3 regions of the Janthinobacterium sp. 67 genome follow, and region 2 is predicted to be linked to each of the others. Evidence: predicted binding sites of a transcription regulator. Region 2 holds the regulator's gene; each other region holds the start of a gene.

Region 1 (9,653 bases), 480 kb from region 2:
CGAAGCTGCCGCCCGTCACGTTCAGCTCGACGGATGGGGGATTTTGCCCATCCTTGGAAAACAGCTGGATCACGCCGCCCGAGTGGTTGCCATAGATGGCGGAGAACGGTCCGCGCAGCACTTCGATGCGCTCGGCCGTATCGAGGTTGAAGGTGGCGGCCTGGCCCTGGCCATCCGGCATGCTGGCGGGAATGCCGTCGCTGATCAGCTTGACGCCGCGCACGCCAAAGGCCGAGCGGGCGCCGAAGCCGCGCGACGAGATTTGCAAGTCTTGCGCGTAGTTCTGGCGGTTTTGCACCACCAGACCCGGCACGGCGGCCAGCGCTTCCGACGCGTTCACGCGGATCTGGCCATCCTGGATGCGGGCGCTGTCAACGACGTCGATCGAGGCCGGCACTTCCTGGCTGGGATGGGCAATGCGGCTGCCGCTGACGACCACCGTATCCATCAGTTGCCCGTTGGCCGGGGCAGCTGCCTCGGCGGCAAAGACGTGGGGGGCGAGGGTAGCGCTGCCGGCGACAAACAAGCTGGCGATGGTGTTCAGGCGGAAACGGTGCTGCATGCGGATTCTCCAATGTGAATAAAAGCCTGCTTTGGTCGCGTGCGCGGCGCAGGTCTGCATCGTTGTATCAAGCAATATGCCTGCCATGTCTCCATTGGTGGGCTGAAATTATACGCGTGTCAGTGGCACGGCGTTTGCATACAGCAATGTTCAGATGCGCCGATGCCGCGCGCTTTTCCTGTGTTTTGCCATCGAAAGGTGATTATGCCCAACTTCTTCTCGCGCTTGCGCCAGGTGTGCTGGCTGCTGCCTGCGCTCGCCAGCAGCGCCCTCCAGGCTGCTCCATTTGCCTATGTTCCCAATGAAAAATCGGGCACCTTGAGCGTGATCGACACGGCGACCGACCAGGTCGTGCGCCAGATTGCAGCCGGCAAGCGTCCGCGCGGCATCGCCGCCGACCCCACCGGGCGGCAATTGTTTGTCACGGACGCCGCCAGCAGCGCCTTGCTGCTGATCGATAACGCTGGCGGCACGCCCCTGCGCAGGGTGGCGCTGGGCAAGTCGCCCGAAGGCGTCAGCGCCTCGCAAGATGGTAGTCACGTGGCCGTGGCCGTCGAGGAAAACAATAGCGTGGCCTTGCTCGATGGCCAGACGGGCAGCTTGCTCGCCGATATCAAGGTACAGGGACGCAACCCGGAACATGCCGTCTTCAGCCCCGATGGGCGCTGGCTGCTGGTCAGCGCGGAAGAGGCCGAACAAGTCGATGTCATCGACGTGGCGCAGCGCCGCCAGGTGGCGTCCGTCGCCGTTGGGCTGCGTCCGCGCGGCATCGGCTTCAGTCCGGACTCGGGCCGCGCCTACGTGGCGTGCGAACTGGTCAATGCCGTCTACGTGATCGACATGGCCGCGCGCAAGGCGATTGCCACCATTCCCGCTGGAAAAAATGCCAATGGCATCGTGGTCCATCCCGGCGGCAAGCAAGTGTATGTCTCGAATGGCACGGACGGCACGGTAATGGTGATCGATACGGCCAGCAACAAGGTGACGGCCACCATTCCCGTCGGAAAGCGCCCGTGGAATATGGCCATCACGCCAGACGGCGCCAAGCTGTACGTGGCCAATGGCCGCTCGAACAGCGTGTCCGTCATCAACACGGCCAGCGCGCGCAAGGTAGCCGATATTGCAGTGGGTGAGTTGCCATGGGGCGTGGTGATTCGCTAGTGGCACAGGACCAGGTGTTCCAGTCTGGTACACCTGTTCCATTGTGCAGCGGCTCAAGCCCGGACATGCGCTGAAAAGCACACCGGTATTGACGCCACGCCCTTGTAACAAGGGGAAAAGCGGCTAAGTTTGTAGTGGGATGGCGAGCTGGCACGGCATTTGCGGAAGACTCCGTGTACTCACCCCATCTGTACCAGGACGTTTGATTTTAATTACAGTAATTCCATTCTAATTAACCCGATAGAGGACGACATGAATCTCGCAGACATCAGCAAACTGGGCGTAGCCAATCCTTTCAAACAACGCTATGACAATTACATTGGCGGCAAATTCGTTGCCCCAGTAAAAGGTGAATACTTTCCTAACATCACGCCGATCACGGGCTTGCCGTTTTGCGAAATCGCCCGCTCCACGGTGGAAGACGTCGAGCTGGCCTTGGACGCCGCCCATGCCGCCAAGGATGCCTGGGGCAAGACTTCGCCTGCCGAGCGCGCCAATATCCTGAACCGCATTGCCGACCGCATCGAACAGAACCTGAGCCTGATCGCCACGGCGGAAACCATCGACAACGGCAAGCCCATCCGCGAAACGATGAATGCCGACATTCCGCTGGCTATCGACCATTTCCGTTACTTCGCCGGCTGCATCCGCGCGCAGGAAGGTTCCGTCGCGCAAATCGACGCGGAAACCTATGCCTACCACTACCATGAGCCGCTCGGTGTCGTGGGCCAGATCATTCCGTGGAACTTCCCGATTCTGATGGCCGTGTGGAAACTGGCGCCAGCCTTGGCCGCCGGCAATTGCGTCGTCCTGAAACCGGCCGAGCAGACACCGGCTTCCATCATGGTGTTGATCGAGCTGATCGGCGACTTGCTGCCGCCGGGCGTGCTGAACATCATCAACGGTTTCGGCCTGGAAGCGGGCAAGCCGCTGGCCTCGAGCAAGCGCATCGCCAAGATCGCCTTCACGGGCGAAACGGGCACGGGCCGTCTGATCATGGGTTATGCCGCGCAAAACCTGATTCCCGTCACCCTGGAGCTGGGCGGCAAGTCGCCGAACATCTTCTTTGAAGATGTGATGGATGCGGATGACGAGTATTTCGACAAGTGCCTGGAAGGTTTTGCCATGTTTGCGCTGAATCAGGGCGAAGTGTGCACCTGCCCATCGCGCGTGCTGATCCAGGAATCGATCTACGAGAAATTCATCGAACGTGCGCTGAAGCGCGTGGCTGCCATCAAGCAGGGCAACCCGCTCGACTCGTCCACCATGATCGGTGCGCAGGCATCGCAGGAGCAGCTGGAGAAAATCCTGTCCTACCTCGACATCGGCCGCCAGGAAGGCGCCGAAGTGCTGGCCGGCGGCGAGCGCAACACGCAGGCGGGTGACCTGGAAGGCGGCTACTACGTGCGTCCGACCGTGTTCAAGGGCAACAACAAGATGCGCATCTTCCAGGAAGAGATTTTCGGGCCCGTCGTGTCCGTGACCACTTTCAAGGATGAGGCCGACGCGCTGGCGATTGCCAACGATACCTTGTACGGCCTGGGTGCCGGCTTGTGGACGCGCGACGGCTCGCGCGCCTTCCGCATGGGACGCGCCATCCAGGCGGGCCGCGTGTGGACCAATTGCTACCACCTGTATCCGGCCCACGCCGCGTTCGGCGGCTATAAGCAATCGGGTATCGGCCGCGAAAACCACAAGATGATGCTCGACCATTACCAGCAAACGAAGAACTTGCTGGTGAGCTATAGCCCGAAAGCGCTGGGCTTCTTCTAAACCGGTACACGCGCCGCGCCTGTTGTCCGGGCGCGGCGCACAGAAAGGGATGCCATGAGTGCAGCAATTGCCCGGGTGGTCGCCACCGATGCGGCGCTGGAATTGATGGACAAGTTGCGCCAGCGTCATGGTCCGCTGATGTTTTTCCAGTCGGGCGGTTGCTGTGACGGCAGTACGCCCATGTGTTATGCGCTGGGCGAGTTCGATGTCAGCGACACCGACATCTATCTCGGCAATTTGAATGGCACACCGTTCTACATGGGACTCGAGCAATTCGAGTACTGGGAGCATACCCAGTTGATTATCGATGTGGTCGATGGCAATGGCGGCATGTTTTCACTCGACAACGGCACGGGCAAGCGCTTCTTGACGCGCTCGCGCCTGTTCACCGATGAAGAGTGCGCCTTGCTGCATGCCCAGCCGCATGAGCACCGCAAGACTTGATACACACACATACTAATAAAACAGAGGGAGATGATTGTGCAGAAAAAAATCATGGGGATACTCGTCGGTTTGGGTTTGGCATCGCTGGCCCAGGCGGCCGATGTGGGCAATGTCACCACCGCCATGCTCGACAGCACGGCAAAGAATCCGTCCAGCGTCCTGTCGTTCGGCATGGGCACGCAGGGCCAGCGTTATTCGCCGCTGACGCAGATCAATGACAAGACCGTGGCCAAGCTAGTGCCGGCCTGGTCGTTCTCGTTCGGTGGTGAAAAACAGCGGGGCCAGGAATCGCAGCCGCTGATTCACAACGGCAAGATGTTCGTCACGGCATCGTATTCGCGCATCTTCGCCGTCGACTTGAAAACGGGCGCCAAGCTGTGGAAATATGAGCATCGCTTGCCAGACGGCATCATGCCCTGCTGCGACGTCGTCAACCGTGGTGCGGCCCTGTACGGCAACCTGGTGATCTTCGGCACGCTCGACGCCTACCTGGTGGCGCTGGACCAGAATACGGGCAAGATCGTCTGGAAGGAAAAAGTCGACGACTATGCGGCTGGCTACTCGATGACGGCCGCACCGCTGATCGCCGAAGGCTTGCTGCTGACGGGCGTGTCGGGCGGTGAATTCGGCATCGTCGGTCGGGTCGAAGCGCGCAACCCGATGACGGGCGACCTCGTGTGGAGCCGTCCGACGGTAGAGGGTCACATGGGCCACCGCTACGACAAGGATGGCAAGGCCATCGACAACGGCATTTCGGGAACGGTAAACAAGACTTGGCCGGGCGACCTGTGGAAAACGGGCGGCGCCTCGACGTGGATGGGCGGCACCTACGATCCGCAAACCAAGCTCGCGTATTTTGGCACGGGCAACCCGGCGCCGTGGAACAGCCATTTGCGTCCCGGCGACAATCTGTACTCGTCGTCCACCGTGGCGCTGGACGTGAAAACGGGGCAAATCAAGTGGGCGTATCAAAACACGCCGAACGATGCCTGGGATTTCGACGGCGCCAACGAATTCGTCACCTTCGACATGGATGGCAAGCGCTACGGCGGCAAGGCCGACCGCAACGGTTTCTTTTATGTGATCGACGCCAACACGGGCAAGCTGCAGAACGCCTTTCCATTTGTGAAGAAAATCACCTGGGCCAGCAGCATCGACCTGAAGACGGGCCGGCCGAACTACATCGCTGCCGGCCGCCCTGGCGATCCGACCAAGGGCGAGGAGGGCAAGAAGGGGAGTACCGTGTTTGCCGCGCCCGCTTTCCTCGGCGCCAAAAACCAGATGCCGATGGCGTACTCGCCGCAAACCAAGCTGTTCTATGTGCCGGCGAACGAATGGGGCATGGATATCTGGAACGAGCCGATCAGCTACAAGAAGGGCGGTGCGTTCCTCGGCGCAGGTTTCACCATCAAGCCCTTGTTTGACGACTACATCGGCGCCATGCGCGCCGTCGATCCGAAGACGGGCAAGATCGTGTGGGAAATCAAGAACAACGCGCCGCTGTGGGGTGGCGTGATGAGTACGGCCGGCAATCTGGTGTTCTACGGCACGCCGGAAGGTTTCCTGAAAGCCGTCGACGCGAAGACGGGCAAGGAGCTGTGGAAATTCCAGACGGGCTCCGGCGTCGTGGCGCCGCCCGTCACCTGGCAGGATGGCGATACGCAATATGTGGCCGTCGTATCCGGCTGGGGTGGCGCGGTGCCGCTGTGGGGCGGCGAAGTGGCGAAGAAGGTCAACTTCCTGGAACAGGGCGGTTCCGTGTGGGTCTTCAAGCTGGCATCGAAGTAACGGGGTGAAGCGCCCGGGCCACACGGATGGGTGTCTCCCTGTCCGCCGGGTGCTTTCTTTTTGCTGACGGCCCAGGCCGTCAGTTTTTTGTTTACCTCGATGGCCGATACGCATACTTGCGGTCAAAAAATGAACACTATCAGTGGCGATTGATCCGCCGCTGCACACGTTGAATATGCTTTTTTCCTTTCTCCCTCTGAGGCTTGCTGGGCACGCTTATTGCCAAAGCTTGAGGTACATCAATCACTGGTGTGCACACTAAAAACAGAGAAGAAAGAGGAGAAGAAATGAACACATGGATCAAGCTGGGGAGCCTCGGTGTCATGACTATCGCAGCGGTGGGACAGGCGCAAGCCGTCGATATCAAGGCTGGCGACTGGACCGTGTCGGTGGGCGGCATCGTCAACGCCTACTACACGCAGGTGTCGTGTTCGGGCGATGCGGTGGGCGGGCTGGCGCTGGGCGGCCAGGCGCTCGGCTGCGGCGGAGAGAAGGACCGCACCACCATCGGCAATGGCTTGTTGCCCAACGGCTTGATCACCTCGGCAAGCTCGCGCCTGGGCGAGTACGACGTGAAAGCCTTGATCGGCATCTACAACTCGACGGCCACGGACAGCGCCATCAGCCAGAACAGCGTCGTCGACGTGCGCCAGGCTTTCTTTACGTTTGGCAATGAGAACATGGGCACCTTCAAGCTGGGGCGCGACTACGGCATCTTCGGCGCGAATGCGATCCTGTCCGACATGACCTTGCTGGGCTCGGGCGCGCCCGTGCAGGCCACGCAGCGGGGACGGGTGACCCTGGGCCATATCGGTGCCGGCTATACCTATCTGGGCAACTATGGACAGATCATGTACACCTCGCCAAAGTCGGGCGGCGTTGGCGTCGACGTGGCACTGGTCAGCCCCGTCTCCGATACGCCTATCGTGGCAGGCTCGACCTATTCTTCGAAGTCGAGTCCGCAAGTGCAGGCGCAGCTCACGTATGCGCAGGAAGGCTTGAAGGCGTGGCTGGGCGTGAAGTCGCAAAAATTCACGTCGAAGACGCCAGGTGTCGATGACCTGACCATGCGCGGCGTGGAAGTGGGCGGTTCGTACCAGATGGGTTCGGCTGGCGTGCTGGTCAACTTCCAGGGCGGCAAGGGCCTGGGCATCTTGTCCGATGCGGACCAGGGCGATACCAAGTCGAAAAACTGGCTGCTGCAAGGCACGTATAAAACGACGGACAAGCTGAAGCTGGGCTTGTCCTACGGCATCAGCAAGAACGACGACAACACGGCCGGCACGGGCGGCTTGAAGTCGAACGCCAACCTGACCCTGGGCGCGTATTACTCGCTCAACAGCGCGATCACCCTGGTAGGCGAGCTGGGCCAGACGCGCTCGAAAGGCTTTGCCGGCGGCGAGGCGAAGATGAATGGCGTGTCCCTGGGCGGCATTATTTTCTTCTAACTCAACAACGCGGCGCCTTGGAACAGGGCGCCGCACGGAGCACCATGCATGCGGATAATGCGCTTGTTCATAGCCTGCTGGCTATTCCTGTTTATCCTGGGACAGGCTTGGGCCGGTGTGCTGACCAAGGCCGAGCTGACACGGCGCTTTCCCGCGCCCATCGTCGTGGGCGACAAGGAGGCCGACTTGCCCGTCTGGCCTCTGTTCCGCCAGAACGCCACGGCGACCGAACTGGTCGGCTACGTGTTTGAATCGGTGGACTTGGCGCCCATACCCGGCTTTTCCGGCGTGCCCGTCAATCTGCTGATCGCCATCGATCCGAAAGGCAGTTTTCTCGACGTCGCCGTGCTGTCGCAGCACGAGCCCGTGTTTCTCGACGGCTTAGGCGAAGCGCCCCTGTTTCAGTTCGTCAAGCAGTATCAGGGCTTGTCGCTGAAACAGAATATCGCCATCGACGCCAGGACGAAACGCGCGCCGGATGCGAGCCACGCCGATATCGATGGCGTATCAAAAGCCACGGCCTCCGTGCGCATCATCAACCAGAGCGTGCTGGCCTCGGCCTTGAAAGTGTCGCGCAAAAAACTCGGTTTTGCGCAAGGCCGCGACCCGGACCAGATCGCCCGCATCCGCATGGAGGTATTCGAGAAACTCGGCGTGGCGCAGATGCTCGAACAGGGCTTGATCCAGCATGTACGCCTGAGCAACAAGGAGGTGGAAGCCTTGTTTGCGGGCAGTCCCGGAGCCGGACTCGATGCGGAAGCCACGCGCGACGCGGACGGCGCGTTCATCGACCTGTACCTGGCGTACGTCTCAGTTCCCACGGTGGGGCGCAACCTGTTGACGGAACGCAGCTGGAATAAATTGCGCAACCGGCTCGACGAGGGCGACCATGCCATCCTCGTCATGTCGCGCGGGCGCTATGGCGTGCTGGGCGACGATTTCGTGCGCGGTACCGTGCCGGACCGCTTGTTGCTGAAGCAGGATGGCTTGCCCATCGACATGCGCGACCTGGACCTGGAACTGAGCTTTTCCGATGCGGGGCCACTGCCGACGGAAAGTGTCGCCGTATTTCGCATTATCAGCCAGGCGGGGCTCGATGCTGCCAGCCCGCTGGCGTTCACGCTGCCCATCACGCGCAGCAAGGGCATCGTGTATCCGGAACGCATCGTGCGTAACGTGGATTTCAATTACCGCTTGCCGGCCAAGTTCTATACGGCGCAGCAGGGCGACGATGCCGGTTGGCGCGGCACGTGGAGGGGGCGCAAGGTCGAGTTGCTGCTATTGGTGGCCGGGCTGGCGCTGCTGGCCGGCGCCTTGTTCTGGCAGAAACGCCTGGTGCGCGATGGTCGCCAATTTGCCTGGCTCCGCCGCCTGTTTCTGATATTTACGATAGGCTTCATCGGCTATTACGCGCAGGGGCAGTTATCGATCGTCAATATCACGGGCGTCATCCAGGCGCTGCTGGCGGGGCGCAGCCTGGGCTTTTTCCTGTTTGATCCGATGACGGTGATCCTGTGGGCTTTCGTGGTGCTCAGCTTGCTGATCTGGGGACGGGGCACGTTTTGCGGCTGGCTGTGTCCGTTCGGCGCCTTGCAGGAATTCACAGGCAAGCTGGGCCAGTGGCTGCGCTTGCCTCAGTGGAAGATCAAGTCGCGCCTCGACGGGCGCTTGAAATGGATCAAGTATGGCTTGCTGGCGGCCATCCTTGCCAGCAGCATGTTGTCCAGCCAGATCACGGACAAGCTGGTCGAGCTGGAACCATTTAAAACGGCCATCACCCTGAACTTTGTGCGGGCCTGGCCGTTTGTTGCATATGCCGTGGGCTTGCTGCTGCTCAGCAGTGTTTCCTATAAATTCTTTTGCCGCTATCTGTGCCCATTCGGTGCGGCGCTGGCGCTGCTGGGGCGGTTGCGCCTGTTGGACTGGATTCCGCGCCGCAATGAATGCGGCACGCCGTGCCAGACTTGCCGCCACCGTTGCGAACATCACGCCATCGCGCCGAGCGGGAAAGTCGATTATGGCGAATGTTTCCAGTGCATGGATTGCGTGGTGATTTACGCCAGCGATGAAAAATGCGCGCCCTTGATGCTGGAAATCAAGCGTGCCCGCACCATTCCCATTGTCCGGGCCACGGCAGAGGAGAGCAGCGATGCAGCGTAGAACGTTTATTTCCGCAGCGATAGGCAGCGTGGCCGGCATGGCGGGCTTGTCTTTGCCGGGCAGCATGGCGCGCGGCACGGCCACGGCCTCCGGCGTGCGCCTTTATCAAGGCGCCGCCCTGGCGTTTGGCACGACGATCGCCGTTACCGTGTTGCACCACGATCAGCGCCAGGCTGAGCTGGCCATCGAAGATGCCTTGCATGCCGCCAGGAATATCGACCGCCTGATGAGCATTTACAGTCCCGCCAGCCAAGTCTTCCAGCTGAACCGTGACGGCCGCCTGGCTCGGCCGGACTCCCATCTGCTGGCCGTGCTGG
Region 2 (9,653 bases):
TCGCGTCCACCGGTACGCCGGCCCTGTTCGTGCATCCGGCCGAAGCGGCCCATGGCGACCTGGGCATGGTCACCTCGGACGATGCTTTTATTGCCATATCGTACTCGGGCGAATCGTCCGAGCTGATGGCCATCATGCCCGTCGTCAAGCGCATGGGCGGCGTACTGATTTCCATGACGGGCAAGCCGAATTCCAGCCTGGCCCAGCTGGCCGACGTGCACCTGGATATTTCTGTTGAAAAAGAAGCCTGTCCGCTGAACCTGGCGCCGACGGCCAGCACTACCGTCACCCTGGCCCTGGGCGACGCCATCGCCGTGGCCTTGCTCGACTTGCGCGGCTTCAAGGAAGAAGATTTTGCCCGCTCGCACCCGGGCGGCGCCCTGGGCCGCCGCCTGCTCACGCACGTGCATGACGTCATGCGCAGCGGCGAACGCGTACCCAAGGTGCCCGTTGAGGCATCCCTGCTGCAGGCGCTGGAAGAAATGACGAAGAAGGGCATGGGCATGACGGCCATCGTCGATGCCGACAACCGTCCCGTGGGCGTGTTTACGGATGGCGACTTGCGCCGCATGTTCGAGCGCGTGCAGGACTTCACGCAAGTGGCGATCCGCGACGTCATGCATGCGCAGCCGCGCAGCATCGCGCCCGAACGCCTGGCCGTCGATGCCGTGGCCGTGATGGAGCAGTTCCGCATCAACCAGATGCTCGTCGTCGATGCCGACGGCAAGCTGGTGGGCGCGCTGCATATCCATGACCTGACGCAAGCGAAGGTGATCTGATGGACAGCGTGGCGGACAACCTGGCACGCGCGGCCAAGGTCAAACTGATGATCTTTGACGTCGATGGCGTGCTCACCGACGGCAGCCTGCATTTCGGCCCCGATGGCGAGATGATGAAAACGTTTAATGTGTATGATGGCCTGGGCATCAAGCTGCTGCAGGAATCGGGCGTGCAGACGGCCATCATCAGCGCGCGCCGCTCGGCCATCACGGCGCGCCGCGCGCAGGACCTGGGCATTACCCACGTGCACCAGGGCGGTCACGACAAGCTGACGCCGTTTCGTGAACTGCTGGCGCTTACGGGCTTGACGGAAGAGCAATGCGGCTATATCGGCGACGACGTCATCGATGCGCCCATCCTGAAACGCGTGGGCTTTGCCGTCAGCGTGCCGGGCGGGCGTCCGGAAGCGCAGGGCCTGGCGCACCATGTGACGCAGGCCGGCGGCGGCCGTGGCGCCGTGCGCGAGATCTGCGAATTCCTGCTGCGCGCGCAGGACAACTATACGCGCGTCATGGCGCCGTTCCTGGAGTGAGGCGCGCCGCCTCGCCAGTGACATTTGAAAGAGTAAAGTCCTATGCGTAAGCCAGGAGGCGCCCATCGCTGGCGCATCATTTTCACCGTGCTGGGCGCGGTTGTCGTCGCGCTGGGCAGCTTTTGGCTGCTCGAAGTGATGAACAAGAATGGCCAGGATGCCATGCCCAGCAAGCACTTGGATGAGCCCGACTATTTCATCACCAATTTCAGCCTGGTGCGCATGGACTTGACGGGTAAGCCCAGCTATATCGTGTCGGGCACCAAGCTCACGCATTATCCTGCCGACGATTCGTCCGACATCGACCAGCCCTTCGTGCGCAAGCTCACGCCGGGCATGCCGCCGTTGAACATGAACGCGGAACTGGCGCACATCGACCAGGACAATACCCGGCTGCAACTGCACCGCAATGTCGTGATCGACCGCGTGGCCAGTCCGAAGGCGCAGAACCTGACGATCAAGACGGAAGCGCTGACGGTGTTTCCGGACGAGGAAAGAATGGAAACGGACGTGCCTGTCGATATCCTGACGGGCACCTCGCGCCTCAATGGCATCGGCATGAAAGCCAATAACGCCACCGGCGAGGTGGAAGTGCAGAATGCGCTGCGCATGGTCCTCCCGCCGAAACCGCGCCCGGCCGCGGCGGCAAAATGACAGAATGAAACAAGGAAACCATACTATGAAGAACATCTTGCTGTTGACCGTATTTTCTCTGGGCATCATGGGCGCGGCGCATGCCGAGAAGGCCGATTCCGAGAAGGAAGCCGTCATCACGGCGCGTAGCGGCCACGTCGATGACGTCAAGCAGATCCGCACCCTGACGGGCGACGTCGTGCTGGTCAAGGGCACCCTGACCATGAAGGCGGGCCGGGCCCTGATCACGGAAGACCCGCAAGGCTACCAGTTCATCACCTTCTGGGCCGATCCCGGCAAGCTGGCCACCTTCCGCCAGAAGCGCGATGGCGCGGGCGACCTGTGGATCGAAGGCGAAGCGGAGCGCGTGGAATACGACAACAAGACGGAAGTGGTGAAACTGTTTTCCAAGGCCAAGGTAACGCGCCTGGAAGGCACGAAAGTGACCGACGTGGCCAACGGCGCGTTCATCTCGTATGACAGCCGCAAGGAAGTATTCCAGATGGAAAATACCAACAGCGGCACCAGCACGCCCGATGGCGGCAGCGTGCGCATGGTGATCCAGCCGAAGACCAAGGCGCCGGCGGCGGAGAAAGCGCCGGCCACGCCTGCGCCAGGAACGAAATAATGGACAATACTCGTTGCGGCAGCACCCTGATCGTTCGCGGTCTGCAAAAAACCTATGGCAAGCGGCAAGTCGTGCATGATGTTTCGCTGCAAGTCGAATGCGGTGAAGTGGTGGGGTTGCTGGGCCCGAACGGCGCCGGCAAGACTACCTCGTTCTACATGATCGTCGGCCTGGTGCCGTCGGACGGCGGCAGCATCGACATCAGCGGCGTGGACATTTCCAGCCTGCCGATCCATCGCCGCGCGCAGATGGGCCTGTCCTATCTGCCGCAGGAAGCGTCCGTGTTCCGCAAGCTGACGGTGGAAGACAATATCCGCGCCGTGCTGGAAATCCAGACCGTCGAAGGCCGCCCCCTGAAGAAGGCCGAGATCGAGGAACGTCTGGATAAATTGCTGGCCGACTTGCAGATTGAAAAGTTGCGCGAGAACCAGGCCTTGTCCCTGTCGGGCGGCGAGCGCCGCCGCGTGGAAATCGCCCGCGCGCTGGCCACCGATCCCCGTTTCGTGCTGCTTGACGAGCCGTTCGCCGGTGTCGATCCGATCGCCGTGATCGAGATCCAGCGCATCGTGCGCTTCTTGAAGGAGCGCAATATCGGCGTGCTCATCACCGATCATAATGTGCGCGAGACGCTGGGTATTTGCGACCGTGCCTACATCATCAACCAGGGCTCGGTGCTGGCGTCGGGACGCCCCGACGACATCATCGCGAACGAGTCGGTACGCCGGGTCTATCTGGGCGAACACTTCCGTATGTGAGCCAATGAAACAATCATTGCAGCTGCGCACCTCGCAGCACCTGGCACTGACGCCGCAGTTGCAGCAATCGATACGCCTGTTGCAATTGTCTACCCTGGAATTGCACCAGGAACTAGAGCAACTGCTGACGGACAATCCCCTGCTCGAACGGCTCGACGATCCGCTCGACCGTTCGCTGCGCCTGCTGTCCGATGGCGCCTTGAGTTCGACGGCCGCGCCGGCCGAAGCGCCGCCCCAGCCGCCAGGCCAGGAGGCGCCCGCGGCGCCGGCTGAAGCGGAAACCTTTGACGGCGAGGCGGGCGAGGGCCCGGCCGCCGTGGATGGCGGCGACAGCGACTGGAGCGAGGCGAGCCGGGGCAAGGCGCCCGACGACGAAGATTCCCGTCCGCAACTGGAAGCCCATCACTGCACCCTGCGCGAACACCTGATGGAGCAGATGCGCGTGACGGTGCTCGAATTGCGCGACCGCGCGCTGGTCGAGCTGATCATCGACGCGCTCGACGACAATGGCTACCTGGAAGAGTCGCTCGACGACATCCTGGCGCGCCTGCCGGAAGAGCTGGAAATCGACGCGGACGAGATGCGCACGGCCCTGGCGCTGCTGCAAAGTTTCGATCCGCCCGGCGTGGGCGCGCGCAATGCGTCCGAATGTCTGGCCCTGCAGATCAAGCGCTTGCCGCAGGTTGCCATGGTGACGCGGCGCATGGCCCTCGTCATCGTGGAAAAGCACCTGGCCTGGTTTGCCCAGCGTGATTTCAACAAGCTGAAAAAAGCCCTCGATTGCGACGATGAAGACTTGCGCGAAGCGCAGACGGTGATTCGCCAATGCAACCCGCATCCGGGTGCCGTGTTCGCCTCTGACGTGTCCGATTACGTGGTGCCCGACGTCGTCGTCAAGCGCGCGCGCAATGGCTGGCAAGTGACCCTGAACAACGACGTCATGCCGCGCCTGCGCGTGAACGCCATGTACGCCAACCTGCTCAAGCAGGGCAAGGGCGAAGGTGCCATGGGCGCACAGTTGCAGGAAGCCAAGTGGCTGATCAAGAATATGCGCCAGCGCTTCGACACCATCCTGCGCGTGGCACAGGCGATAGTAGAAAGACAAAAGAACTTTTTCTCGCATGGGGCCGTTGCCATGCGCCCCCTTGTGCTCCGTGAAATAGCTGATACACTGGGTTTACACGAGAGTACTATCTCGCGGGTAACAACTCAAAAGTACATGCTGACCCCGCACGGCATGTTCGAGTTGAAATATTTCTTTGGTAGCCACGTCGCCACCGAAGCGGGGGGCGAAGCGTCATCGACGGCGATACGGGCATTGATCGTGCAACTGACAGGAGCAGAAGACCCTAAAAATCCTTTATCCGACAGTAAGATTGCGGACATGCTGGGGGAACAAGGCATGGTGATTGCGCGACGTACTGTTGCCAAATACCGGGAAGCATTAAAAATTCCGCCAGTGAGCCTGCGTAAGTGTTTGTAAGTTTTTTTCGGTTCCTCTGCGGGCCGGATACGATGGACCGCACGAACCCGATCATCTTTAGGAGTGTGTATGAATCTCACCATCAGCGGACATCATCTCGAAGTGACACCAGCCATCCGTGAATACGTACAAACGAAGCTGGAGCGCGTGAAACGTCATTTCGATCAAGTCATCGATATCGCCGTGATTCTGACCGTGGATAACCTCAAAGAGAAAGAAAAACGTCAAAAGGCCGAAGTCAACCTGCGTCTGAGTGGCAAGACCGTCTATGTGGAAAGCCTGGCGCAAGACTTGTACGCCGCAATCGATGCCCTGATCGACAAGCTCGATAGGCAAGTGATGAAATACAAAACCAAAGTGCAAGGGCACGGTAAAGAGGCGATCAAGCATCTGCCAGACAGCTCGGAAGAAGAATTCGCCCCCGCCTAAGCGGCCTGCGACTTTCAACCGGTTGTGATCAACTAAGGGCGCACATTGCGCCCTTTTTTGCGCCCAGCGGAACGCAATGTTCCCCGCGCAGGCGCTAGAATGTTTGCACTTTCACTTCTTTCCTGCCTGCCATGAGCGACTTCGTCCAGACTGCCATCCGCAACCGCACGGGCCACATCGTGCTCGACCGTCCGAAAGCCTTGAATTCCCTGTCGCTGGACATGGTGCGCGCCCTGAGCGCGGCCCTGCTGGTCTGGCGCGATGATCCCCAGGTGGACGCCGTCGTGATCCGCTCCAGCAGCGAGAAGGGCCTGTGCGCCGGCGGCGACATCCGTTTCTTTTACGATGCGGGCCTGGCCACGCCGCAAGGCGGCAGTGCCTTGCTGGAAGATTTCTTTACGGAAGAATACGCTTTGAATCATTTGATTCATTTCTATCCGAAACCGTATATTGCCGTGATGGATGGCGTGGTGATGGGCGGGGGCATGGGCGTGGCGCAAGCTAGCCCCGGCAACTGCCTGCGCATCGTCACGGGCCGCACGCGCATGGCCATGCCGGAAGTCAATATCGGCCTGTTTCCGGACGTGGGCGGCAGCTATTTCCTGTCCCGCCTGGCTGGACAGCTGGGTCTGTACCTGGGCTTGACGGGCTTGACGATCAACGCGGCCGACGCCCTGTACACGGGCCTGGCCGATGTCTACCTGCCCGAAGCGCAGGTGGGGGCCCTGCTGGACCTGTTCGAATCGACGCCGGGCGAGGCCTTGCCGGTGGCGATCAAGGCCCTGGCGGCGCCGTTCCAGGCCAAGGCGGGCGTTTCGTCCCTGGCCACGGCGCGCGCGGCGCTGGATCGCCATTTCAGCGCTGGCTCCGTGGCAGCCATCATGGCCTCGCTGGCGCAGGACGACGGTGCGTTCGCCAGCAAGGCCTTGGCGGCCATGCGCCTGCGCTCGCCCCTGATGATGTCCGTGACGTTGGAATTGCTGCAGCGGGGCGCCCACCTGGGCGTGGCCGATTGCCTGCGCATGGAACGCACGGTGGTGCGCCACAATTTCGAACATGGCGAAGTGCTCGAGGGCGTGCGCGCGCTGGTGGTCGACAAGGATAATGCGCCGCGCTGGAATCCATCAAGCCTGGACGAGGTCGACGCGGCCATGGTGGCGCGCTTCTTCGCTCCCGTCTGGCCGGCGCAAGCGCATCCGCTGCGCCACCTGAATTAAACTAGGCGCGTTCGCGGTGGCGCAAGACGACGCGTTCGTTGGGCCCGAAGTATTGCGCCAGCCGTTCCGCCATGTACACGGAGCGGTGCTGGCCGCCCGTGCAGCCCAGGGCCACCGTCAGGTAGCTGCGGTTGTCGGACTTGAATGATGGCAACCATTTCTCGATGAAGGCGCGTATGTCGGCCAGCAATTCCAGCGCGCTCGGCTGCGCGTCGAGGAAGGCGATCACGGGCGCGTCGCGTCCGTCGAGGGGGCGCAGGGCCAGGTCGTAATAGGGGTTCGGCAAGGCCCGCACATCGAAGACGAAGTCGGCGTCCAGCGGCACGCCCAGCTTGAAGGCGAACGATTCGAAGAACAGGGTCAGCGGTGCACGCTCGGAGGCGACGATATCCTTGATCCAGGCGCGCAGCTTGTTGGCGCTCAGCTCCGACGTGTCGATCACGTGGCCCAGCTGTTCGATGGCCGACAGGCGCTCGCGTTCTTCCGAGATGCATTCGATCAGGGTGCGGCGGCTGGCCGGATTCTGGTTCGGACGCAGTTCGTGCGACAGCGGATGGCTGCGCCGCGTTTCCGAGAAGCGCGCCACCAGCGAATGCGTGGTAGCCGTCAAGAACATGACCTTGACGTCGTGCCCCTGGTCGCGCAGCAGGGCCACATTGTGCGGCAGGCTGACGAGCGACTCGGCGCTGCGCGCATCGACGGCGACGGCCAGTTGCGGTGTGCCTTCGTCGAGCAGGGTTTGCACCAGGCTGGGCAGCAAGGCCGGTGGCAGGTTGTCGACACAATAGTAGCCGGCATCTTCCAGCACATTGAGCGCGACGGATTTACCGGAGCCGGATATTCCGGTGATAAGGACGATATGCATAGCCCGATCATACAATAAAGACCGGTGCTCTGCTCCCAAGGCAATTATCTTTACAAACTATTGCAATTTCATATGTGTATTTCGTAGGTCGGCTTAGCGCAAAGCGGTGCAGCAGGGAATTCACGCAGCATGGCTGCGTGCCTGCGTAACGGTCCTCGCTTGCAAGCGAGGGCTCCTGCTGACACCCGCTAACAATGTCGTCGGATTACGCGGGGCCTTGCCCCGCTAGTCCGACCTACGTTGCTAATCCCCGCTCATGGCGAGTCGTTGGTGCAGCCGGGAATTCACGCAGCACGGCTGCATGCTTGCGTAACGGTTCGCCCTTGCAAGGGCGAACTCCTTGGCAACATTAATCGCCACTCATGGCGAGTCGTTGGTGCAGCAGGGAATTCACGCAGCGCTGCTGCGTGCCTGCGTAACGGTTCGCCCTTGCAAGGGCGAACTCCTTGGCAACATTAATCGCCACTCATGGCGAGTCGTTGGTGCAGCAGGGAATTCACGCAGCACGGCTGCGTGCCTGCGTAACGGTTCGCCCTTGCAAGGGCGAACTCCTTGGCAACATTAATCGCCACTCATGGCGAGTCGTTGCCGTTCCATGAACTCCTGCAAGGTATCGATGCCGCGCAGTTGCAGAATGGTATTGCGCACGGCCGCTTCCAGCAGCACGGCGATGTTGCGGCCGGCGGCGACGGGGATGACGACCTTGCGCACGGGCAGGCCCAGCACGTCTTCCGTGGGGAACAGGAAAGGCAGGCGCTCGACTTCCTCTTCCAGCGCGTTGCGGCGCACGAGGTGCACGATCAGTTTCAGGCGCATCTTGCGGCGCACGGCCGTTTCGCCAAAGATGGCCTTGATGTCGAGCAAGCCCAGGCCCCGTACTTCCAGCAGGTTCTGCAGCAGGGGCGGGCAGCGGCCTTCGATCATGTTCGGTGCGATGCGCGAGAATTCGACGGCGTCGTCGGCCACCAGGCCGTGGCTGCGCGAAATCAGCTCCAGCCCCAGTTCGCTCTTGCCCAGGCCCGAGTCGCCCGTGATCAGCACGCCTACGCCCAGCACGTCCATGAACACGCCATGCATGATGATGCGTTGCGCCAGTTTTTTCGACAGGTAGACGCGCAGGAAGTCGATCACTTGCGCGGCCGGCAGCGGAGTGGAGAACAGGGGAATGTTTTGCTCGTCGCAGATGGCGAGGATGTCGGGCGGCGTTTCCAGCCCTTGCGCGATGATCAGCGCGGGCGGGCCGCCGGCGATCAGTTCGCCGATCACGTGGGTGCGCGTGTTGACCTTCAGGCGCTGGTAGTAATTGATTTCCTGGTGGCCAAAGACCTGGATGCGGCCCGGATGGATCAGGTTCAAGTGGCCCACCTGGTCGGCGGCCGACGAGACGTCGCCCGAGATCAGGCGTTCGCCGCCGGGGAAGCCGGCGAACCAGCCCAGTTGCAGACTTTCACGATTATCGTCGTACAGGCGTTGTATCGTCAGTGGCGTTTGCAACATGGCGGTCTTCTTCAGGAGTGGAGGAATACCTGAAGTTTAACCTGCCGCTTGCAGACTGGGTTGCCAATTGACGATGCGCGAATGCACGGATTTCGGTTCCGGATCCGTGGCCAGCGCCGTGCGGAAGGCGTCATCGGAAAACATTTCGGCGATTTCCGACAGGATTTCCAGATGTTGCTGAGTGACATGATCGGGAATCAGCAGGAAAAACAACAGATTGACGGGCTTGCCATCGGGCGACTCGAAGGGAATCGGTTCGGCCAGGCGCACGAAGGCGCCCAGCGGCGATTTCAGGGTTTTGCTGCCCTTGACTCTGCCATGCGGCACGGCCACGCCATGGCCCAGACCGGTCGAGCCCAGGCGTTCGCGGGCAAACAGATTGTCCGAAACGGTAGAGCGGGCGATGCCGTAATTGTTTTCGAAGATCAGGCCGGCTTGCTCGAAGGCGCGCTTTTTACTGGAGACTTCCAGGTCCAGCAGGACGTTTTCGAGGGATAATATTTTGCTAAGATTAGTCATGACACTCAATGAAATGGTGCAATGCGCAGAGGGCTTGCGAGCCGAATTATAGGCCTGTTTCGGCGGCCTGTAACGCCAATTCTCAACAGTATACGCCCGCTGCGGGCGCAGTAGGCGCTACAGCCCACGTGGCCATCATTTTAGCAAAAAAATAACATCGGCGTGTATCGGCTATTTCTTGATTAAAAACACGCGGTGCGCCGGTTTTTCCGCCGCCGAATGCTGATTTTCCGATTTTTCAGCGTCTTTGACATGCACTGCGGCACTACGACAACGTTGTTTTAAAACACAGCCAACATTCCTGCTGGCATGGTT
Region 3 (9,653 bases), 240 kb from region 2:
TTGTTTTTTCGGAAACTCTGGACGGGACTCAAAGCGCTAGCAAAGCACGGGCTTTCATTTCGAAAAAAATGTTAAAAGTACTTGAATGGATTGCAGATACTGATGAAGCCAAGTCCAAGGAAGCCAAAGCAATACGAGCTTGAACAATCTCCACTTTACAAACTGTCAAGCAAACGCAAGTTAGCGGAACTATTACAGGTCGACTTAGTTACTTTGGGAGTTACGGAACTTGCAAAGTTAACATCCAATTATAGGATTTTTGTTCACTGTGAGACAGGGCGATTTATTACGGAACCTGTAGGTACGCTAATTCCTGTCCACAAGCGGCTATTGAGCCTTTTTTCACGAGTTGTGCCAAGGGATTATATTCACTCGGCCACAAAAAAAAGGTCATATAAGACTAATGCCGAGAAGCACATTGGCAATCAGAATATTCTTAAGATCGATATTAAGAAGTTTTTTCCCTCAGTACGATTTTGTTACGTCCACAATTTTTTTGCCAATACGTTGAAATGCTCGCCTGACCTCGCGACCATTCTTGCCAAGCTGTGTACTGTTCGAACCAAAAAGCATGGCGTACATCTCCCTACCGGAAGTTGCATTAGCCCCATTCTTTCATTTTTAGCAAATCGCGATTTATTTGACCGTATTGAGAAACTTTGTATAGAGGCGGATTGTACATTCACGTTATATGTCGATGATGTTACGATTTCTGGTCCTAACGCAACACGAGCCTTGCTAACCAGAATTGCGATGGAAATTCATAAGAACGGCTACGGATATCACAAAATCAAGACTTATCACGCCGTACCAGCAATGGTCACAGGGCTGATTGTGACGGAAGGGCGCCTTATCCTACCGCATGCCAGGTGTCAGAAAATTCGTCAATACGCCGAGGCACTAGAGTGTTCTGTCGGTGGCCAAATACGAGAAAAGTTGTTAGCGAGCCTTGTGGGCCGGTTGTCGGAAGCAGAACAGATCGATGCGAAGTACCGTACTGCACGCCAGGATGTCTTGAAGCGATATGCTGTCGATTGGGGCCGTGTCATGGCGCTTCGAATAGCAAGCGCAAAACATCGCGCTCGCAAGACAGCTAGTGTCAACAAACCGTCAACGACACTGTTAGATCAACAAGGCGATACTGTTAGGTCAATCACTGCAAGTTCTTGATTTGTAATACAAAGTCAGGTTAAGTGATGTCCAGAGCGTGATTTGTAATCATCAGGTGGCCAGTTCGAAACCGGCAGTCGGCACCAGAATTCAGCAGGAAAATCAAAGGGTTACCCGCTTCGGCTGGTAGCCCTTTTTTCTTTTCCTCGGCCTGCGGGACACTACCGCAACCATTGCAACCCATCGCCGTCGAAGCAAACCACTGACGTAGCGCATTGCTGCACCGCGCAATGACTATCTGCACGTTTAGGCGCAAGATGAGCACGTGCTTGCGCAAAGCAGGCTCCCGATGTCTGGCTTGCCTACCTGGGGAAATATCATGTCCGCACACACTTACAAGCTGATCGAACTGGTGGGAACTTCGACCGAGAGCAGCGATCAGGCGATACGCGATGCCATTGCCAAGGCGGCGCTGACGGTCAAGCATATGGACTGGTATGAAGTGACGGAGTCGCGCGGCCATATCGTCGATGGCAAGGTGGCGCATTTCCAGGTCACGCTCAAGGTCGGCTTCCGGCTCGAATAAAGGGACCGAGCAAGGCGGGCGGCGCGTTCACCGCCGCCCAGGTACTCCCCGGCTCTCCAGCCACTCCCGGCCGCCGTTGTCCAGCGCGGTCTCTATGACCTTTTCCGGCAAGCTGTAGACGGTCGCCCAGCTGGCGCGGCCGTCCTGCGTGTTGGCGGGGAAGCTGTGCGTTTCGATCGGCCAGTGGTATTTGCGTTTCAGCGCCTTGACGATGGCGGCCAGCGAGACGCGACCCTGCAGCGGTTCGGCGCCGGACTGGTCGCGGTTCGACAGCAGGACGGCCAGGACCTGGCCGCGGCCCGTGCGCGCGCCGGGGAAGGTGGGGGTTTTGTTTGCCATGGCCTATTTTACCGGGCACTTATCGGCGAGAGGCGATGTGCCGCACCTTTGATCTGGCGCAAACGCCGCATCGGCTTTGCGGCCACGATGGACGTTTCGACAGGCTGCCAGTGCCCCTCTGGCAGCCTGGACCTGTCATCATGGGGCACAGGAGCCTATCATGCACAGCCTGAACATCCAAGCCATGCAATGGCAGCCCGTCGCCGATATTTCCGCCGTCAATCCGCTGCTGCCCGACGACCTCGCCTGCTTTCGCGAACTGCGCGACGTGCTGCAACGTTATGGCGCGCTCGATCGCTTTGGCATTTCCCTGATCCACCGCCATTTCGACATCGCCGACGACGAGGAATTGATGGAGTACACGGATGCGGAAGCACGCACCCTGACGGTAAAGCCTGTCAAGAAAAGCGACATCGACTGGCAGCACACGACGATTACCAACTGGAAATTGACGGAAGACGAGGAAGTGGCGCGCATCGGTTGCGGCTGCGCGCGCAATTCGGGTGGCCACCTCGGCTATCACCGCGGTACCTGAACCTGCCAATTGCCGCGCCCTTGAAAGGTCCTGCCATGGATGATCCCAAACTCAGCAAGTCACGCCGCAGCTTTGTCGAAGGCATGGCCGGCGGCGCACTGGCCGCCTTCGCCGTGCCCACGGCGGCACAGCCGGCGGAGGCGCCGGTGCCCGCCGGACCCAGGCCGCTGGCACCCGGCTATCCGCGCCCGCCTTTTCCCGTCCAGCAGCAGCCGTGGCCGGGCCTGGCCAGCCGCATGCAGCCCCGGCCCGACCATGGCGAAACCAGTTACAAGGGATCGGGGCGCCTGCTGGGGCGCAAGGCCTTGATCACGGGCGGCGATTCCGGCATCGGGCGGGCGGCGGCCATCGCCTTTGCGCGCGAAGGCGCCGACGTGGCCATCAACTACCTGCCGGCCGAAGAGCCCGATGCGCAGGAAGTGCTGCAGCTGATCCGCGCGGCGGGGCGCAAGGCCGTGGCCATCCCTGGCGACATCAAAAGCGAGGCGTTTTGCCAGCGCCTGGTCAGCGAAGCGGCCCGCCAGCTGGGTGGCCTGGATATTCTGGTCAACAATGCGGGACGGCAATTCTCGCGCGACTCCATCCTCGACATCAGCACGGCGCAGTTTGACGACACCTTCAAGACCAATGTCTACGCCATGTTCTGGATCACGAAAGCGGCCGTGCCCCTGCTGCCAGCCGGCGCCAGCATCATCAATACCGCCTCCGTGAATGCCTACGATCCCGGCGAGAACATCATCGATTACGCCGCCACCAAGGGCGCGATCATGATCTTTACCAAAGGGCTGGCCAAGCAGTTGGCGAAGCAGAACATCCGCGTCAATGCCGTCGCGCCCGGCCCCTTCTGGACGGCATTGCAGGTGACGGGAGGGCAATCACCGGACAAGATTCCCGCGTTCGGCCAGGACACGCCCATGGGACGCCCGGGGCAGCCGGCGGAACTGGCGGCCGTGTATGTGTTGCTGGCATCGCCGGAATCGAGTTACGCCACTGGCCAGGTGTATGGCGCCGTCGGCGGGCGCGGCGGTCCCTAGCGCGCAGTGACGCCGGCGCCGGCACCACCCGCCAGGCGCCGTCGGCCTTTCTTACACTTTGCTTCAACCGGCTCAGTCCGCTTTGCACAAGTACTTGATTCCATGTGATTTTTTTGTGTGGCACGCAAGCTGCTTATCACTGTCTACGAGATGAATCCAGGCAGGTCATTCTGGATTTTTCATCCCCCGGATTTTCCGAGACTGACTACGATAAGAGGCTGCGATGAACATCGATCACACACGAAGCAAGACCTTGGGCTGGCTGGGCGCACTGGCGGCGGCAAGCTTGCTTGCCAGCGGCCAGGCGCAGGCCGGCGCGTACGGCCTGGCCGTCAACGAGTTGAACACTTTCCGCATCACCACCAGCGCCGGCGCGCTGTCGCTGGCCGGCGCCAACCGCAATGCCAGCGACAGCGCCTTCTTCGAGGGTGGCGTGGCCGTCAATCCGCGCGCCGTCAATACGGGCCCGGCCGCCAACGCCGACGTGCTGCAAGTATGTTCGGGCGGCGGCTGCAGCGGCTTGCCGCAAAATAATTACGCACCCAGCCCCAGCTCCACCCTGGAGTTCGCCCGCGGCGACGCGCATGCCTTCGGCAATATGCTCACGGCCGCCGGCTCCACCGTGCGCGCCGTTGCGGAAGCACAGCGCGACACGGTCGGTGCCGCCACGGCCACGGCGGGTGACACGCTCACCGGCTCCGTCAACCTGACCCTGTCGAGCGCCGGCTTCATCACCTTCAACTTCATGGCGCGGCGCGACCTGCGCACCAGCGTGACGACGATGGGCGACAAGTCGAACGTGTCGATCATGGATATCTTCAATATCTCGTGCAATACTTCCAGTCCCGTGGGCTGCCTGTCGCGCGCGAACGCCGATGGCGTGATCTTCCAGTTCGCGCCCGATGGCGACGCCAGCAATGGCAGCGACATCAACGGCAACCATACGGTCGGCAGCCTCGATCCCTTCAGCCTGAACATGACGGCCGGTACCAACGACCCGGCCACGGGGCGCACCTTCACGAATGGCTTTGCGATGTTTTCGCTGACGTCGAATTTCGCCCTGCCCGCCGGCAGCTACACCATGAACTTTTCGAAGTCCACGCGCACCGATATCGTCGTCATCGACCCCCTGCAGGTACCGGAGCCAGGCACCCTGTTCCTGCTGGGCACGGGATTGGCGGCCCTGGCCTTTACGCGCCGCCGGCAGCCGACATAATCAGCAGCTTGAAAAAAACGCGGCGCCCGTCAAGGCGCCGCGTTTTTTTTGTGCCGCTCAAAACGTGTTAACCGAGCCGTGCCAGCGCCCGGCGCGCCATCTGCAATTGCTGCAGATAATAGCGGTGCAGCATGGCGGGATCGGTGAGGTCGCGCCCCAATACCAGGCGCAGTTCGCTGGCAGGGCAGTCGGCGGCCTGGGTCTGTACTTGAGCACCCAGCTGGCGGGCCAGCTGGCGCGCCGCCTGTTCTTGCGCGGGCCGGTATTCGACGCGCGTGCGCGCCACCTGGAAGCGGGTTTCATTGGCCAGGCGCACCACCTGCACGGGCGCACCGGCCAGGCTGCGCGCCAGCGCGGCGGCCAGACCGGGCACGCCGTTGCCATTCACGATTTCCAGGCGCGGATGCGGCACGCTGGCTGCCGGTGCAAGCGCCACAGATTGCGACGCGGCAGCGGGCACGCTGCGCACGATGGCCGGCGGCACGCGGCGCAGGCGGGCCAGGCCATCGCTCTGCGTGATCTCCACGCGCGCCATGGCGGGCACATCCCGTGTCTGCGCCTCCGCCGGCACGGGCTGTGGCGACTGCTCGCCGTGCAATAACGCCATGTCGCGCCGCACATCGTGTTCCTGCAAGCTGCTCGCCTGGCGCCGCATGACGGCGGCGCGCGCGTGCTGCCCCAGCCGTTCCAGCACCTGCGCCAGATGCCGCCAGGCCAGCGCATTGAGCGGGTCGAGCAGACAGGCCTGTTCCAGCGCAGTCAACGCCTGCGCATCGCGCCCGCTTAAATAATAGGCATGACCGAGATTGCTGAACAGGTAGGCCTGCCGTGGCTGCGGCGTGCCCGCCTCCTGCGTCAAGGCCAGCCAATGGACGATCGCCGCGTCGTGGTCGCCCCGCTGCGCATGCAGCACGGCCAGACCGTTGCGCGCGTTCACGTGGCGCGGTGCGGCGCGCAAGGCTTGTTCATAGGCCGCTTGCGCCGCCGGCAAATCGCCCCGCTCGAAATGCTGGCGCCCCGCCGCATAGGCGGCATCGGCGTCGGGCCACGCTGGCAACGGCGCGTGGGCCAGTTGCGTGGTACAGGCGGCCAGGCCCAGGCAGGCGCAGGCGGCGGCCAGGCGGGAAATCATCAAGCGCATGGTAGCTCCTTTCAGCGGCTGGCCATGGCCGGCACGAGCACGCGATAGACTTCGATCACGGCCGGCCCCATGAGCACCAGCATCAGGGTGGGAAAGACGCAAAAGATCAGCGGGAACAGCAGTTTCAGGGCGATCTTCGCTGCTGCCTCTTCTGCAAGCAGGCTGCGCTTGCCGCGCAGGTTTTCCGAATGCACGCGCAGCGAATCGCCCATGCTGGTACCGAAGCGCTCCGATTGAATCAGCATGGCGACCAAGGTGTCGACGTCTTCCACGCCGCTGCGCAGGGCCAGGTTGCGCAGCGCCTTTTCCTTGGAAAAGCCGGCGCGCATTTCCATCAGCACCAGCTGCAATTCCTGCGCCAGCACCACGCTCTTGATATGGATTTCGCCCGACACCTTCACCAGCGCGCGCTCCAGGCTCAGGCCCGCTTCCACGCACACGGTCAGCAAATCGAGCGCGTCGGGGATGTTTTCAAAGATGTCGCGCTGGCGCCGCTTGGCCGTGCTGGCCAGCACCAGATTGGGCAGGTAATAGCCGACGGTGGCGCTGACGCACAGCAGCAACAGCAGCACGCTGCGCAACTGCGCCGCCATGGCGCTGGCCGCATACAGGCCCAGGACGGTGGGAAACAGCAGGGCCAGCACGGTTTTCGCCGCGAAGTACAGGGCCGGTGCGCTGGCTTGGCGCCAGCCCGCGTTCATGAAGCGCGTGCGCAGCGGCGAGCGTTCCCAGCCCTCTTCAGGCAGCGACAGCTTGCTGAACGGCTGCGCCACGCGCGCCACGCGCTCCACCCAGCCGTTTTCCACCACCACATCGCTGGCGGCCGGCGTCATGGAACCGAACAGGCGCTGGCGCAAGGCGCCGGGAAAGAAGATCAGCCACGCCAGCAGGGCCAGCGCCACCACCACGGCGAAGACGATCAACAGAAACAGCAGTTGTGCGCCGCTCATGCCACCTCCTGTTTTATATCCGGATACGGATGACGTTGCGCATCCACACTACACCCAGCGCCACCATGCCGGCCGCGTACCACAGCAGTTTAATGCCGCTGGGATCGGTCCACAGCAGGCTGATGTATTGCGGGTTGACCAGCGCCATGACGCCGATCATCACCACAGGCATCAGCCCCAGCACCCAGGCCGACATGCGACCCTCGGCCGACAGCACGCGCACTTGCCCCAGCAGTTTTAACCGGGCGCGGATGATGCGCGCGATGCTGACCAGCACCTCGGCCAGGTTGCCGCCCGATTCGCGCTGCACCAGCACGGCGATGACGAGGTAGCGCAAGTCCGTCAGCGGTATGCGCGCGGCCAGGTTTTGCAGCGCCTCGTTCATCGGCACGCCGTAATTGATCTCTTCATGCGCCATCTTGAATTCGCCGCTGATCGGCTCATTGAGTTCATCGCCCACCATCTGCAGCACGTTCGAAAACGAGTGCCCGGCGCGCAGCGCGCGGGCCAGGAAATCGGCCGCTTCCGGCAGTTGCGCCTCGATCTTTTTCAGCCGCGCCGCGCGCGCGCGCAGCACGCACAAACACGGCGCGCTCGCGGCGCAGGACAGCAGCAGCAAGGCGCCGGGCAAGGGCATCGACCAGGCCGCCAACAGCAGCAAGGCCGCCAGCAGCAAGACGCCCGTGCCGCCCAGGAATTGCGCCACCGACCAGGACAAGCCCGATTGCAGCAGCAGCTGGTCGAGCTTTGCGGCCTGCGGCAAGCGCCGCAGCCAGCGTTCCAGGCCGGGCGAACGCGCATAGCGACGCTGCTTGAGGATGGAGACCCGTTCGCCGCCCCCTTCGCCGCGCGCCGCCATCAGCCGCAGGCGCCGGTTGATGCGCCGCGCCGCGCTGCCATGCGTGCCCGACCACCACAGCCAGACGCCTTCCACCATCAGGATGCAGGCGGCGAACAGCAGCACGGCAAAGCCATAGAAGACCAGGTCCATGATTCCTCCCTCGTTTTTACTCGTAGATGCGGTCGGGATCGAAGACCGTATCGGGCACGGGCGCGCCGAACATGCGCAAGCGCTCCGTGAAACGGGGCCGCACGCCCGTGGCGCAGAAGTGGCCCTGCACCTTGCCATCGGCATCGACGCCCGTCTGCTCGAAGCGGAAGATTTCATGCATGGCGATGATGTCGCCTTCCATGCCCGTCACTTCCTGCAGGCTGACCAGCTTGCGCGCGCCGTCCGTCAGGCGCGACACTTGCATCACCACCGTCACGGCCGAACAGATCTGCTGGCGCGTGGCGCGCGGCGTCAGGTTCACGTTGGCCATGCCGACCATATTTTCCAGCCGCGCCAGCGCGTCGCGCGCCGTGTTCGAGTGAATGGTCGCCAGCGAACCTTCATGGCCCGTGTTCATCGCCTGCAGCATGTCGAGCGCCTCGGCGCCGCGCACCTCGCCCAGGATGATGCGGTCGGGCCGCATGCGCAGCGCATTGCGCACCAGCGCGCGCTGGCTCACTTCGCCCTTGCCCTCGATGTTGGGCGGGCGCGTTTCCAGGCGTACCACGTGCGGCTGGCGCAGCGCCAGTTCGGCCGCATCCTCGATGGTGACGATGCGCTCGCTGCCGGGAATGAAGCCGGACAGCACGTTGAGCAGGGTCGTCTTGCCGCTGCCCGTGCCGCCCGAGATCAGGATGTTGACCTTGGCCTGGCCCAGCGCCTGCAGCACCTGCACCATGGGCGGCGTCAGGCTCTTGTAGTCGAGCAGATTGGCGATCGTCAAAGGCTGCACGGCGAAGCGCCGGATCGATAAAATGGGGCCATCGACGGCCAGCGGCGGAATGATGGCGTTCACGCGCGAACCATCGGGCAGGCGCGCGTCGACCATCGGGCTCGATTCATCGACGCGCCGCCCCACGCGCGAGACGATCTTTTCGATGATCTTCATCAGGTGCGCATTGTCGTGGAAGGTCACGTCCGTCAGCTGCAGCCGCCCGCCCCGCTCCACGTACACCTTGTCGCAGGTATTGACGAGGATGTCGGACACGCTGGCGTCGGCCAGCAAGGGTTCGAGCGGGCCAAAGCCCAGCATCTCGTGCTGGATGTCGAGCACCAGGCTGTGGCGCTCGTGCTGGTTCAGCACGATGCGTTCTTCCTCGATCACGCGCTGCACCAGCAGCGCCAGCTCGTGCTTGAACTGCTCGGCCGTCAGGCGTTTCAAGCGTTCCAGGTCGATACGGTCGAGTATCGTCTGGTGCATGGTCTTTTTCAGTTCCTGGTAGGCGTGCAGCGCCAGCGCGCCTTGTCCATTGCTGGCGGGACGCGCCGTTTCATTTGCCGCCAGGCGTTCGCGTAAAGTCATCTCGGCTCCCATGATGGCTCCCGGCGGGAGCCTTGACATCGTTCATCGGCGACCGCGTCAAGCCTCGCTGCGGCTGAACAAGCGGTCGAACAGGCCGCGGCTTTCCGTCACGCGGCGCGCCGTCACCAGTTCCACCAGTTCGGCCAGGCTGCGCGCCACGGCGCTGGTGCGCGACAGCTGCAGCAGCGGAATGCCCTGGTTGACGGAATCGGTGGCGGCGATGTAATCGTTGGGCACCGTATGCACCACTTCCGCGCCCAGCGCCTGCTCCAGGTCCGCCAGGCGCAACCGCCCGCCCTTCTCATAGCGGTTGACGATCAGGCGCAGGCGTTCGCCCGGATAGCCGAGCGAGCGGAAAATATCAAGCAGGCGGCGCCCGTCGCGGATG

The links. The regulator sigma-54, encoded in region 2, starts transcription at its own class of promoters, with help from an activator protein. The targets are predictions, from matches to a motif close to TGGCANGNAANCTGCTTT.
Region 1: adh (aldehyde dehydrogenase) is a predicted target of sigma-54. The motif match lies at 1,872-1,889, and genes of this name have one in related genera.
Region 3: CLU90_RS19770 (EDSAP-1 family PEP-CTERM protein) is a predicted target of sigma-54. The motif match lies at 3,723-3,740, and genes of this name have one in related genera.

The regions. Positions count from the first base shown of each region.
Region 1 is NZ_PGES01000001.1:5,138,286-5,147,938, forward strand. It holds gene CLU90_RS23130 (TonB-dependent receptor family protein) at 1-562, opposite strand, end outside; gene CLU90_RS23135 (beta-propeller fold lactonase family protein) at 767-1,723, shown strand; gene adh (aldehyde dehydrogenase) at 1,976-3,496, shown strand; gene CLU90_RS23145 (DUF779 domain-containing protein) at 3,551-3,940, shown strand; gene CLU90_RS23150 (PQQ-dependent methanol/ethanol family dehydrogenase) at 3,992-5,728, shown strand; gene CLU90_RS23155 (porin) at 6,016-7,176, shown strand; gene CLU90_RS23160 (4Fe-4S binding protein) at 7,234-9,336, shown strand; gene CLU90_RS23165 (FAD:protein FMN transferase) at 9,326-9,653, shown strand, end outside.
Region 2 is NZ_PGES01000001.1:4,653,459-4,663,111, forward strand. It holds gene CLU90_RS20865 (KpsF/GutQ family sugar-phosphate isomerase) at 1-779, shown strand, start outside; gene CLU90_RS20870 (KdsC family phosphatase) at 779-1,312, shown strand; gene lptC (LPS export ABC transporter periplasmic protein LptC) at 1,355-1,966, shown strand; gene lptA (lipopolysaccharide transport periplasmic protein LptA) at 1,992-2,573, shown strand; gene lptB (LPS export ABC transporter ATP-binding protein) at 2,573-3,328, shown strand; gene CLU90_RS20890 (RNA polymerase factor sigma-54) at 3,333-4,811, shown strand; gene hpf (ribosome hibernation-promoting factor, HPF/YfiA family) at 4,881-5,240, shown strand; gene CLU90_RS20900 (enoyl-CoA hydratase/isomerase family protein) at 5,372-6,457, shown strand; gene rapZ (RNase adapter RapZ) at 6,459-7,322, opposite strand; gene hprK (HPr(Ser) kinase/phosphatase) at 7,884-8,819, opposite strand; gene CLU90_RS20915 (PTS sugar transporter subunit IIA) at 8,856-9,338, opposite strand.
Region 3 is NZ_PGES01000001.1:4,409,862-4,419,514, reverse strand. It holds gene CLU90_RS19800 (helix-turn-helix transcriptional regulator) at 1-143, shown strand, start outside; gene CLU90_RS19795 (reverse transcriptase family protein) at 103-1,170, shown strand; gene CLU90_RS19790 (dodecin) at 1,490-1,696, shown strand; gene CLU90_RS19785 (hypothetical protein) at 1,724-2,035, opposite strand; gene CLU90_RS19780 (hypothetical protein) at 2,196-2,570, shown strand; gene CLU90_RS19775 (SDR family oxidoreductase) at 2,606-3,604, shown strand; gene CLU90_RS19770 (EDSAP-1 family PEP-CTERM protein) at 3,828-4,820, shown strand; gene CLU90_RS19765 (LytR C-terminal domain-containing protein) at 4,888-5,961, opposite strand; gene CLU90_RS19760 (type II secretion system F family protein) at 5,973-6,911, opposite strand; gene CLU90_RS19755 (type II secretion system F family protein) at 6,925-7,902, opposite strand; gene CLU90_RS19750 (CpaF family protein) at 7,919-9,265, opposite strand; gene CLU90_RS19745 (AAA family ATPase) at 9,323-9,653, opposite strand, start outside.